Regions from separate parts of the Streptomyces sp. NPDC101219 genome, predicted to be linked through region 2. Evidence: riboswitches for the same ligand, from Rfam matches in the RefSeq annotation. Region 2 holds a riboswitch; the other holds the start of a gene.
The links. A riboswitch is a leader RNA that binds a small molecule or an ion and turns the genes downstream of it on or off. The one in region 2 is predicted to bind thiamine pyrophosphate.
Positions count from the first base shown of each region.

Region 1: it holds a riboswitch for thiamine pyrophosphate, as region 2 does, so the genes downstream of both, thiC (phosphomethylpyrimidine synthase ThiC) here and ACIRPP_RS28700 (thiamine ABC transporter substrate binding subunit) in region 2, are expected to answer to the same signal.

Region 1 covers NZ_JBIWOK010000008.1:235,323-241,309, forward strand. Annotated here, with positions in the region: gene ACIRPP_RS18285 (IclR family transcriptional regulator) at 1-260, shown strand, start outside; gene ACIRPP_RS18290 (SsgA family sporulation/cell division regulator) at 361-795, shown strand; gene ACIRPP_RS18295 (YibE/F family protein) at 951-2,426, opposite strand; TPP riboswitch at 2,499-2,688, shown strand; gene thiC (phosphomethylpyrimidine synthase ThiC) at 2,681-4,495, shown strand; gene ACIRPP_RS18305 (VWA domain-containing protein) at 4,713-5,987, shown strand, end outside.
Region 2 covers NZ_JBIWOK010000019.1:34,857-40,843, reverse strand. Annotated here, with positions in the region: partial or broken gene ACIRPP_RS28720 (LysR family transcriptional regulator) at 1-2, shown strand, start outside; gene ACIRPP_RS28715 (cytidine deaminase) at 112-555, shown strand; gene ACIRPP_RS28710 (putative quinol monooxygenase) at 664-981, shown strand; gene rlmN (23S rRNA (adenine(2503)-C(2))-methyltransferase RlmN) at 1,120-2,226, shown strand; TPP riboswitch at 2,316-2,421, shown strand; gene ACIRPP_RS28700 (thiamine ABC transporter substrate binding subunit) at 2,500-3,603, shown strand; gene ACIRPP_RS28695 (ABC transporter permease) at 3,651-5,252, shown strand; gene ACIRPP_RS28690 (ABC transporter ATP-binding protein) at 5,253-5,987, shown strand, end outside.

The DNA.
Region 1 (5,987 bases), on a different contig from region 2:
CGCCGTACACGGTGCGCGACGGGCACAGTCTGCTCCGGCGCCTCGACCGGTCCTGCCCCGCAGGCGTGGTGACGGAGCGCCAGGAGTACGCGGTGGGCACGGTCTGCGCGGCCGTTCCCGTCACGGCCGGCGGCACGGCGGCGGCCATCGCCCTTTCGCTGCCCGCACACCAGGTCGATCGGCTGATGCCCGCGGCCCAACGGCTGCAGGCGGAAGGAAGCCGCTCCGTCGGGTCGCTCGCACTCTCTATCAGTATCTGAAAACTTACTCCTTGTGATCTGGTGTGTACTTTCAGCAAGATTCCCTCAGGTGTCAGGTGGTCCATTCCCGGCCAGTCGACGGCAGATGACGGGGTAGGCGATGCGCGAGTCCGTGCAGGCAGAAGTCATGATGAGCTTTCTCGTGTCGGAGGAGCTGTCCTTCCGTATCCCGGTGGAACTGCGCTACGACACCTGTGATCCCTATGCCGTGCGGCTGACCTTCCATCTGCCGGGTGATGCCCCGGTGACCTGGGCCTTCGGTCGTGAGCTGCTGGTCGACGGGGTGGTGCGCCCGTGCGGTGAGGGCGATGTGCGCGTGGCGCCCGTGGAGCCCGACGCGCTCGGCGAGGTGCTGATCCGGCTGCAGGTGGGCAGTGACCAGGCGTTGTTCCGCTCGTCGACGGCTCCGCTGGTGGCCTTCCTGGACCGTACGGACAAGCTGGTGCCGCTGGGGCAGGAGGGGGCGCTCGGCGACTTCGACGCCCACCTGGACGACGCGCTCGACCGCATCCTGGCGGACCAGAGCGCCGGCTGACGGCCGGGCTCGGCGAACCGGGAGGGGCGGAACGCTTCAGCGCGTTCTGGCCCGTGCGCAGAAACGCTCCCTCACCGTGTCCGGGACGAATCGTCGGCCCCGGCCCCACGACGGGCGGGCAGCGGACGGCAGGACGACGGACGACCGGGGAGGCGTCAGCGCTTGCGCCGCCTCCCCCGGCCACCGCGTGAGGAGGCCGCACGGGCCTCCGGCACCGCCCCGCCCTCCGCAGCCGCTGCGGCGGCCTGCGCGCGGGGCCGGGCGGACGGGCGGTCAGCCGAGACCACCAGGGCGGCCAGTGCCGTGGTGACCGGTACGGAGGCGACCAGACCGATCGAACCGATGAGCGTCCGCACGATCTCCTCCGCCACCAGCTCACTGTTGGCGACCGTGCCGACTCCGCTCTTCGCGATGGAGAACAGCAGCAGCAGGGGCAGCGCCGCGCCCGCGTAGGCGAGGACGAGGGTGTTGACCACGGACGCGATGTGGTCGCGGCCGATCCTGATGCCGGCGCGGTAGAGTGCGCGCCGGCTCATCAGCGGGTTGGCCTCGTGCAGCTCCCAGACCGCGGACGTCTGCGTGACCGTGACGTCGTCCAGCACACCCAGCGAACCGATGATGACGCCGGCCAGGAGCAGACCGCTCATGTCGATCCCCGGGTACAGCCCGTGGATGAGGCCGGTGTTGTCGTCGGTGTTCCCGGTCAGCGCGGCCCAGCCGATGAAGACCGAGCCGAGGATGCCGATCAGCAGCAGGGAGATCAGGGTGCCCAGCACAGCGACCGACGTCCGGGCCGACATGCCGTGGCACAGGTACAGCGCCATCAGCATGATGGCGCTCGCCCCGACCACCGCGACCGCCAGCGGGTTCGAGCCCTGGAGGACGGCGGGCAGGATGAAGAAGTTGAGCACCATGAAGCTCAGGGCCAGCGAGACCAGCGCCATGACCCCGCGCAGTCGTCCCACGACCACGACGGCGAGCGCGAAGATGCCGGCCAGCAGAGCCAGGGGGAAGCGCCGGTTCACATCGGTGACCGAGTACTGCAGGTCCTCCGGCGCGGACGGCTCGTAGGCGACCACGACCTCCTGGTCGCGGCTCAGCTGCCGGGACTGGTCGGGCTGCACGATCTCGGTGAACGTACGGCCCTTGTCCTGGCCGGTGTCGACCCGGATCGTGGCCTTCTTGCAGGTGCCGTCCGCCTGTTGCTGGGCCGAGGAGCCCTCCGCCGTGGACGTGTCACCGGTCGGCACCCCTCCGGAGGCGTTGACGGACTTGCAGCTGACCTCGACCACCTCGGTGACCGTGGCCTGCTGGGTCTGCCGGTCGAAGCCGACGCCGGTGCGCTCGTGCGCGGGAGCACCGCCGGGCCACAGCACCACCAGGCCGGTCAGCACCGCCGCGGCGAACGGGATCAGGATCGCCGCGATCACCTTGCGCAGGTGCCGCGAGACGGGGGCCGCCGGGCCGTGACTGTGACTGTGCCCGTGGGAGTGGCCGCCGCTCGGCCCCGGATGTCCATGGCCCGGCTCCGGGCCGGCCCCGGTGCCCTGGCCGGGGACACCGCCGTTTCCGGCGCCGGATCCGCGGGGTGGTTCGGGCGGGGGGTACGGAGAATGGTGCGTCGAGGTCACCGCCCGATCATCGCAAGAACGGTGGGGGCCCTCTGGTCACCGCGCCAGAACGGACGCTAGCGTGGGGGCACCTTTTGTACACGCGGGAGCTCGGAGCACCGGGCTGAGAGGGCGCTGACCTCCGTCCCAGCGACGTTTCACATGAAACATCACCGAGTCCGAGTGATGTTTCACACGGAACGCCGTCCGACGGAAGCCGCTGCGTCGACCGCCGAACCTGTTACCGGGTAATGCCGGCGTAGGGAGTAGGTCTCATGACCAACAAGGACGCACGCACGCCTGCCTCCACGCAGAATCCGACGGAAGCGTCGGTGAACGGGGAGAGCGCGACACCCATCGGCTGGCACAAGGCGTACGTCGAAGGCACCCGTCCTGATCTGCGAGTGCCGGTCCGTCAGGTCCGTCTCACAAACGGGGAGTCGGTCACGCTCTACGACACCTCGGGCCCGTACACCGATCCGCATGTCGACACGGACGTGCGCAGGGGACTGGCGCCCCTGCGGGAGAACTGGATCGTGGCCCGGGGCGACACCGAGGAGTACGCGGGACGGCCGGTCCGTCCCGAGGACGACGGGATCAGGCACACCTCGCCGCGGGGTGGTCTGCGCAACCTCGACGCGGTCTTCCCCGGGCGTCCGCGTCAGCCGCGCAGGGGCCGCGAGGGTCGCGCGGTCACGCAACTCGCGTACGCGCGACGCGGCGAGATCACGCCGGAGATGGAGTTCGTGGCGATCCGGGAGAACGTCTCTCCGGAGGTCGTCCGCGAGGAGATCGCGGCGGGCCGGGCCGTGCTGCCGGCCAACGTCAATCACCCGGAGTCCGAGCCGATGATCATCGGCAAGCGGTTCCTGGTGAAGGTGAACGCCAACATCGGCAACTCGGCGGTGACCTCCTCCATCGAGGAGGAGGTCGAGAAGATGACCTGGGCGACGCGCTGGGGCGCCGACACGGTCATGGACCTGTCCACCGGCCGGAACATCCACACCACGCGCGAGTGGGTGCTGCGCAACTCCCCGGTGCCGATCGGGACCGTGCCGCTCTACCAGGCCCTGGAGAAGGTCGACGGCCGGGCCGAGGAGCTGACCTGGGACATCTACAAGGACACGGTCATCGAACAGGCCGAGCAGGGCGTGGACTACATGACGGTGCACGCGGGTGTGCGCCTGGCGTACGTACCGCTCACCGCCCGTCGCAAGACCGGCATCGTCTCGCGTGGCGGCTCGATCATGGCGGCGTGGTGCCTGGCGCACCACAAGGAGTCGTTCCTGTACGAGAACTTCGAGGAGCTCTGCGACATCCTCGCCGCTTACGACGTGACGTACTCGCTCGGTGACGGCCTGCGGCCCGGTTCGATCGCGGACGCCAACGACGACGCCCAGTTCGCGGAGTTGCGCACGCTCGGGGAACTCAACCGGATCGCGAAGCGTTTCCACGTACAGACCATGATCGAAGGCCCGGGCCACGTCCCGATGCACAAGATCAAGGAGAACATCGACCTTCAGCAGGAGATCTGCGATGAAGCCCCGTTCTATACGCTCGGCCCGCTGACGACGGACGTCGCGCCGGCCTACGACCACATCACCTCCGGCATCGGCGCAGCGATGATCGCCTGGTGGGGCACGGCGATGCTCTGCTACGTCACACCCAAGGAACACCTGGGGCTGCCCAACCGCGACGACGTCAAGACGGGCGTGATCACCTACAAGATCGCGGCCCATGCGGCGGACCTGGCCAAGGGACACCCGGGAGCGCAAGAGTGGGACGACGCCCTGTCCGACGCCCGCTTCGAGTTCCGGTGGGAGGACCAGTTCAACCTGGCCCTCGACCCGGACACGGCCCGGGAGTTCCATGACGAGACGCTCCCGGCGGAGCCCGCCAAGACGGCCCATTTCTGTTCGATGTGCGGGCCGAAGTTCTGTTCGATGAAGATCAGCCACAGCATCACCGAGCGGTTCGGGGACGCGGGGGCCGACGGCGCGTCCGCCGAGGAGATCGCCGAGGGCATGCTCCAGAAGTCGAAGGAGTTCGCGGCGGGCGGCAACCGGGTGTATCTGCCGATCGCCGACTGACGCGCCCTCCAGGCCCTGAGCCGGGCCTGAGCGCCGCACGAACGGTGGTGGTGCCCGCGATTTCCGATCCGGGCACCGCCACCGGACGACCGGGTGGTCTCGCCGCCGGACCGGGCGACGCCCCCAGGGCGGCGGCCCGGCGCCGGTCCCTCGGCGCTGCCGCCCGCCCGGCGCCGGCACGGTGGGTTCCAGCCATGGAGGAGGGCAGACTGAGCGCATGACAGCCACACCGATGAGCAAGGGTTCCAACCTTCCGGTCCATGCCCCGGTGGTGCGCGTCGAACTCGCCTGGGGCACCGGTCCCGGGGTGCCCGACGTCGACGCCTCGGCCCTGCTGCTGACCGACGCCGGACGGGTGCGGGACGACGGCGACTTCGTCTTCTACAACCAGCCCCGCCACTCGTCCAACGCCGTGACGCACCGCGGCAAGCTGGACTCGGCCGGCGGCTCGACCGACACGCTGGAGGTCGACCTCCGCGCGCTCGAGCCCGCCGTCGAGCGGATCGTGCTGTGCGCGTCGGCGGACGGCGGCACCTTCGGTCAGGTCCCGGGCCTGGTACTGCGGCTGTTCGACGCCGGGACGGGAGCGGAGCTGGCCCGGTTCGACATGGCGGCCGGCACGGAGACGGCCTTCATCGGCGGTGAGCTGTACCGGCGGCAGGCGGCGTGGAAGTTCCGGGCGGTGGGCCAGGGCTACGCCTCCGGACTCGCCGGACTGGCCACCGACTTCGGCATCTCGGTCGACGATGCTCCCCCGGCCGCGCCCACCACTCCGGCGGCCTCCCCGCACGCTCCGCCCGCCGCTCCCCCGGCACCGGCCGCCGGAACGCCCTATCCGTCGCAGCCCGCCCCGCCGGCCCCGCCCCCGGCCGTACCTCCCGCGCCCGCTCCGGCGACTCCGCCCGGCCCCGGGACGACCCCGCGGCTCACCAAGGGGGAGGAGCGGCTGCCGGTGGACATGCGCAAGCGGTTGTCCCTGCGCAAGGAACAGGTGGCGGTGAGCCTGCGGAAGCACGGGGCGACCGGGGTCACCGCCCGCGTCGTGCTCGTCCTGGACGCCTCCGGGTCGATGTCCTTCCTGTACTCCAGGGGCATCGTGGCCGACGTCGTCGAGCGCATGGCCGCGGTCGCGGCTCAGCTGGACGACGACGGCGAGATGCAGGCCTGGACGTTCGCCTCGAATCCGGCCCGGCTGCCGGATCTGCGGCTCGGCGAGCTGCCCGAGTGGCTGCGGCTCCATGTGCGGGTGGGGGAGATGAGCCTCTTCCGGCGCGGCCGCAAGAAGGGGCTGGACCCGAGCCAGGTCGACATGCGCGCGGTCGGTATCCAGAACGAGGAGCAGAAGGTCATCGCCGAGGTGCGTTCCTTCGTCCGGGGCCATCCGGCGTCGGCGCCCACCCTGGTGCTGTTCTTCTCCGACGGTGGTGTCTACCGCAACGCGGAGATCGAGCGGGAGCTCCGGGATGCGGTGGAGGAGCCGATCTTCTGGCAG
Region 2 (5,987 bases):
CCGTGTCCCAGCACCCTGTGTCGCACGCCTTTCGCCCACCGCCCGGAGCGGTGGGGACCAACCAACGCGATCGAACGTGCCGCCCACAGCGCCCGTGGCAGACTCCGGCGCATGACACTCGATCAGACGCTCGTCGACGCGGCCGTGGATCTCATGAACCGCCGCTGGCCCTCGGAGGAACCCGGCGGTGCGGCCGCCGTGCGGCTCGCCGACGGCGGCATCCTGACCAGCGTCGGGCTCGACAACATGCACGGCTCGGTCGCGCTCTGCCAGGAGACCGGCGCCTTCATCCAGGCCTACACCCAGAACCGGACGGTCACGGCCTCCGTCTGCGTCTGCCGTGACATGGAGCGCGCCAGAGTCCTGATCCTGCCGCCCTGCGGCATCTGTCAGGAACGCCTCGCGCTCTGGGGACCCTCCGTCGAGGTCGCCGTCCCGCGGCAGGACGACCCGACCCGGTGGGAGGCCCGCTCCCTCGCGGAGGTCAACCCCTACTACTGGGGCCCGCAGTTCGCCGACGGCCAGTGGCCTTCCCAGGCGCAGCACTCGGAGTGACCACGGGTGCAGCCGCACGGCACCGCTGCACGACCGCCGCGGCATGCTCCCCCGTCCGGGCGGGCTGTAGCCTGTCCGCTCACCGTTGGTGTGGATCAAGGAGTGGTGATGTTCGACCTCATCGTCATCGTGCACGTTCCCAAGGTCGAGGACATCGCTCCCGTCGCCGATGCCCTGGCTCGGATGCGCCCGCTGTGCCTCGCCGAGGACGGCTGCGTCAGCTGGGAGGCGTACCAGTCGCACGAGGATCCCGCACGGTTCGTCCTGGTCGAGCGCTGGGCGTCTCGGGCCCACTGGGAAGCCCATGATGCGGGCGAGGCCATTCAGAAGATCTATCTGCCCGAGATCATGCCGCGCATCGAGCGCGAGGTGCACCCGAGCGCACCGGTACGACTCCGGGGCTCGGCGGTCACAGGCGACGCATGATCTCCACGGGGTCGTGCCAGGGCGTCCGAGATGTGTGTACCCGCAGCGTCAGGCCGGTCGGAGCACTCGTGCCCCCTCCCCGCCGTGGCAGCCGGCACCCGCAGCCCACCCAAGTTGATCTGCGACACTGGTACAGCCATGCCTAAGCCCGGAGAACTCACCTTCACAGCGCCGCGCGGAGCCAAGAAGCCGCCGCGGCACCTTGCCGATCTCACGCCCGCCGAGCGCAAGGAGGCGGTCGTCGCGGCCGGTGAGAAGCCGTTTCGGGCGAAGCAGCTGTCGCAGCACTACTTCGCGCGGTACGCGCACGACCCGGAGCAGTGGACGGACATCCCGGCCGGGTCCCGGGGGCGGTTGCAGGAGGTGCTGCTGCCGGAGCTGATGACCGTGGTGCGGCATCTGTCGACCGACCAGGGGACCACCCGCAAGACGCTGTGGAAGCTGTTCGACGGCACGCTCGTCGAGTCGGTGCTGATGCGGTACCCGGACCGGGTGACCATGTGCATCAGTTCGCAGGCGGGCTGCGGGATGAACTGCCCGTTCTGTGCGACGGGGCAGGCCGGACTGGACCGGAACCTGTCCACGGCGGAGATCGTGCACCAGATCGTGGACGGCATGCGGGCGCTGCGGGACGGGGAGGTCCCCGGAGGCCCGGCGCGGCTGTCGAACATCGTGTTCATGGGCATGGGCGAGCCGCTGGCGAACTACAACCGGGTGGTGGGGGCGATCCGGCGGCTGACCGACCCGGAGCCCGACGGGCTCGGGCTGTCGCAGCGTGGGATCACCGTGTCGACCGTGGGGCTGGTCCCGGCCATCCACCGGTTCTCCGACGAGGGCTTCAAGTGCCGGCTGGCGATCTCCCTGCACGCCCCCGACGACGAGCTGCGCGACACCCTGGTCCCCGTCAACACACGGTGGAAGGTGCGCGAGGTGCTCGACGCCGGGTTCGAGTACGCGGCCCGGTCGGGGCGGCGGCTGTCGATCGAGTACGCGCTGATCAGGGACATCAACGACCAGGCGTGGCGGGGTGACCGGCTCGGGCGGATGCTCAAGGGGCGTCCTGTGCACGTCAACCTGATCCCGCTGAACCCGACACCGGGGTCGAAGTGGACCGCCTCGCGGCCGGAGGACGAGAAGGCGTTCGTCGAGGCCATCGCCGCGCACGGTGTGCCGGTGACCATCCGGGACACCCGTGGACAGGAGATCGACGGGGCCTGCGGTCAGCTCGCCGCGAGCGAGAGGTAGCCTGGCCCACAGGAGACAGCGGAACAACCGCACGACAACCGCTGGATCGTCGTGGCCGGGCATCATCCGGTCATGTCAGTCACATCTTCATATTCCGACAGGGGAGCGCCACAGCGCTGAGAGTGCGGCACCGGCCGCAGACCCTCCGAACCTCGCCCAGGTCATTCTGGGTAGGGAGATCGGTCACCACTCGAGCTGTTGCGCCCTGCCCGGGACCCCCACCGGTCCCGGGCAGGGCCGCGTCTCTTCCTGGTCGCCTCCAGGAGGAATTCAGTGAGCATCACCAAGAAGGTCACGCAGCGGGCCACCGTCCTGGCCGTCGGGCTGGGACTGGTCACGCTGTCCGCCTGCTCGTCCGACGGCGGCGGCGACGGCGGGGCGTCCGGGTCCGGCGGCTCGAAGACCGTGACCCTCGTCAGCCACAACTCGTGGGCCGCGTCCAAGGACGTGATCGCCGCCTTCGAGAAGGAGTCCGGCTACAAGGTCAGGGTCCTCAAGGACGGCGACGCCGGGTCCGCCGTGAACAAGGCCATCCTGACCAAGGACAACCCGCAGGGCGACGTCTTCTTCGGCGTCGACAACACCCTGCTCTCCCGGGCCCTCGACAACGGGCTGTTCCAGTCGTACAAGGTCAAGGACCACGATCTGGTCCTGCCGGAGTTCCGGGTCGACGAGGGCAAGCACCGCGTCACGCCGGTCGACACCGGCGACGTCTGCGTCAACTACGACAAGGCCTGGTTCGAGAAGAAGGGCGTCACCCCGCCCGAGACCCTCGACGACCTGGTCGAACCGGAGTACAAGGACCTCCTCGTCGTGGAGAACGCCTCCACCTCCTCGCCCGGCCTCGGCTTCCTGCTCGGCACCGCCGCGAAGTACGGCGACGACGGGTGGGAGGGGTACTGGAAGAAGCTGAAGGCCAACGGCGTCAAGGTGGTCGACGGCTGGGAGCAGGCCTACAACGAGGAGTTCTCGGGCTCCGCAGGCGGCAAGGAGGCCAAGGCCGACCGGCCGCTGGTGGTCTCCTACGCCTCCTCGCCGCCCGCCGAGGTCATCTACGCGGACCCCAAGCCGGACACCGCCCCCACCGGCGTGGCCGAGGGCACCTGCTTCCGGCAGGTCGAGTACGCGGGGCTGCTGAGCAACGCCGCGAACCCCGAGGGCGGGAAGGCGCTGCTCGACTTCCTCGTCAGCAAGGAGTTCCAGGACGACATGCCGCTCAACATGTTCGTCCATCCGGTGCGCGAGGACGCCGAGCTGCCGGAGGAGTTCGCGCAGTACGGGCCGCGGGCGAAGAACCCGCAGACCCTGGACCCGGCGAAGATCGCCGAGAACCGTGACCAGTGGGTCAAGTCGTGGACCTCGCTCGTACTGAAGTGACGCGAGCCGCGGCGAAGCGGCGCGGGAACGCGGCGCGGCTCGGCCTGATGGCCGTGCCCGTCGTGTTCTTCGCCGTGTTCTTCGCCTACCCCGTCGCCGCGATCGTCGCGCGCGGCATGAAGGTGGACGGGGTCTGGCAGTTCGGGCGCATCGGCGAGGTGCTGGCGCAGCCGGACGTCCGGCAGGTGCTGTGGTTCACCACCTGGCAGGCCCTGGCCTCCACCGGTCTCACCCTGCTGATCGCGCTGCCCGGCGCCTACGTCATCGCCCGCTTCGACTTCCCCGGCAGACAGCTGCTGCGGGCCGTCGTCACCGTCCCCTTCGTGCTGCCGACGGTCGTCGTCGGGACCGCCTTCATGGCGGTCGTCGGGCGCGGCGGGCTGCTGGACGACCTGTGGGGCGTGCGGCTGGACACCACGGTGTGGGCGATCCTGCTCGCGCACGTCTTCTTCAACTACGCCGTGGTCGTACGCACCGTCGGCGGCCTGTGGTCGCAGCTCGACCCGCGGCAGGAGGAGGCCGCGCGGATGCTCGGCGCCTCCCGGTTCGCCGCCTGGCGGACCATCACCCTGCCCGCGCTGGCGCCCGCCGTGTCCGCCGCCGCGCTGATGGTCTTCCTGTTCACCTTCACCTCCTTCGGTGTGGTCCAGATCCTCGGCGGGCCCACCTTCTCCACCCTCGAAGTGGAGATCTACCGGCAGACCTCCGAGATCTTCGACCTGTCCACGGCCGCCGTCCTGACGATGATCCAGTTCGCCGCCGTCGGCGCGATCCTCGCCCTGCACGCCTGGACCGTGCGGCGGCGGGAGGCCGCGCTGCGCCTGGTGGACGCCGCCGTGACGGCGCGACGGCCGCGGGGCGCGGGACAGTGGGCGCTGCTCGCCTCGGTCGTCGCCACGGTGGCCGTGCTCCTCCTGCTGCCGCTGGGCGTGCTCGTCGAACGGTCCCTGGGCGCCGCCGGACTCGGCTACTACCGGGCGCTGACCCGCGACGACGGGGGAGTGTTCCTGGTCGCGCCCATCGAGGCGGTGGGCAACTCGCTGCGGTACGCCCTCGCCGCCACCGTCATCGCGGTGGTGATCGGGGGCCTCGCCGCCGCGGCGCTGACCCGGCGGGACGCGGGCCGGCTGGTGCGCGGCTTCGACGCGCTGCTGATGCTGCCGCTCGGGGTGTCCGCGGTGACGGTCGGCTTCGGCTTCCTCATCGCGCTCGACGAGCCGCCGCTGGACCTCAGGGCGTCGTGGATCCTGGTCCCGCTCGCGCAGGCACTGGTCGGCGTCCCCTTCGTGGTGCGGACCATGCTGCCGGTGCTGCGTGCCGTGGACGGCCGGCTGCGGGAGGCGGCGGCCGTGCTGGGGGCGTCTCCGTGGCGGGCCTGGCGGGAGGTGGACCTGCCGATGGTGCGGCGGGCCCTGCTGATCGCGGCCGGGTTCGCGTTCGCGGTGTCGCTGGGGGAGTTCGGTGCCACGGTGTTCATCGCGCGGCCGGACAACCCCACCCTGCCGGTGGCGGTGGCGCGGCTGCTGGGGCGGCCCGGGGAGCTGAACTACGGTCAGGCGATGGCCCTGTCGACGATTCTGATGATCGTGTGCGCGGTGGCGCTGCTTCTGCTGGAGCGACTGCGGACCGACCGGAGCGGGGAGTTCTAGATGCTGCTGAGCCTTGACGGGGCGACCGTCCGCTTCGGTGGCCGGACGGTGCTGGACGCGGTCGGCCTGGAGGTCGCCGAGCACGAGATCGTGTGCGTGCTCGGCCCCAGCGGCAGCGGCAAGTCCACGCTGCTGCGGGCGGTGGCCGGGCTGCAGCCGCTGGACGCGGGCCGGGTCCGGCTGAGCGGCCGCGACCAGGCGGGCGTACCGGCGCACCGGCGCGGGGTCGGCCTGATGTTCCAGGACCACCAGCTCTTCCCGCAGCGGGACGTGGGCGGCAACGTGGCCTTCGGCCTGCGGATGCACGGCACCCCGCGCCCGGAACAGCAGGAGCGCGTACGGGAGTTGCTGGACCTGGTCGGCCTGCCCGGCGCGGCACGGCGGGCGGTGGCCGAACTGTCCGGCGGTGAGCAGCAGCGGGTCGCGCTCGCGCGCGCCCTGGCGCCGCGCCCCCGGCTGCTGATGCTGGACGAGCCGCTGGGCCAGCTCGACCGGTCGCTGCGTGAGCGGCTGGTCGTCGAACTGCGGGAGCTGTTCCGCCGGTTGGGCACCACGGTGCTCGCCGTGACCCACGACCAGGGTGAGGCGTTCGCGCTGGCGGACCGGGTCGTGGTGATGCGGGACGGGCGGATCGCCCAGTCGGGCACGCCCCTTCAGGTGTGGCAGCGGCCCGCGGACGCGTTCGTGGCGCGCTTCCTGGGCTTCGAGAACGTGACGGAGGCGACGGTCGACTCC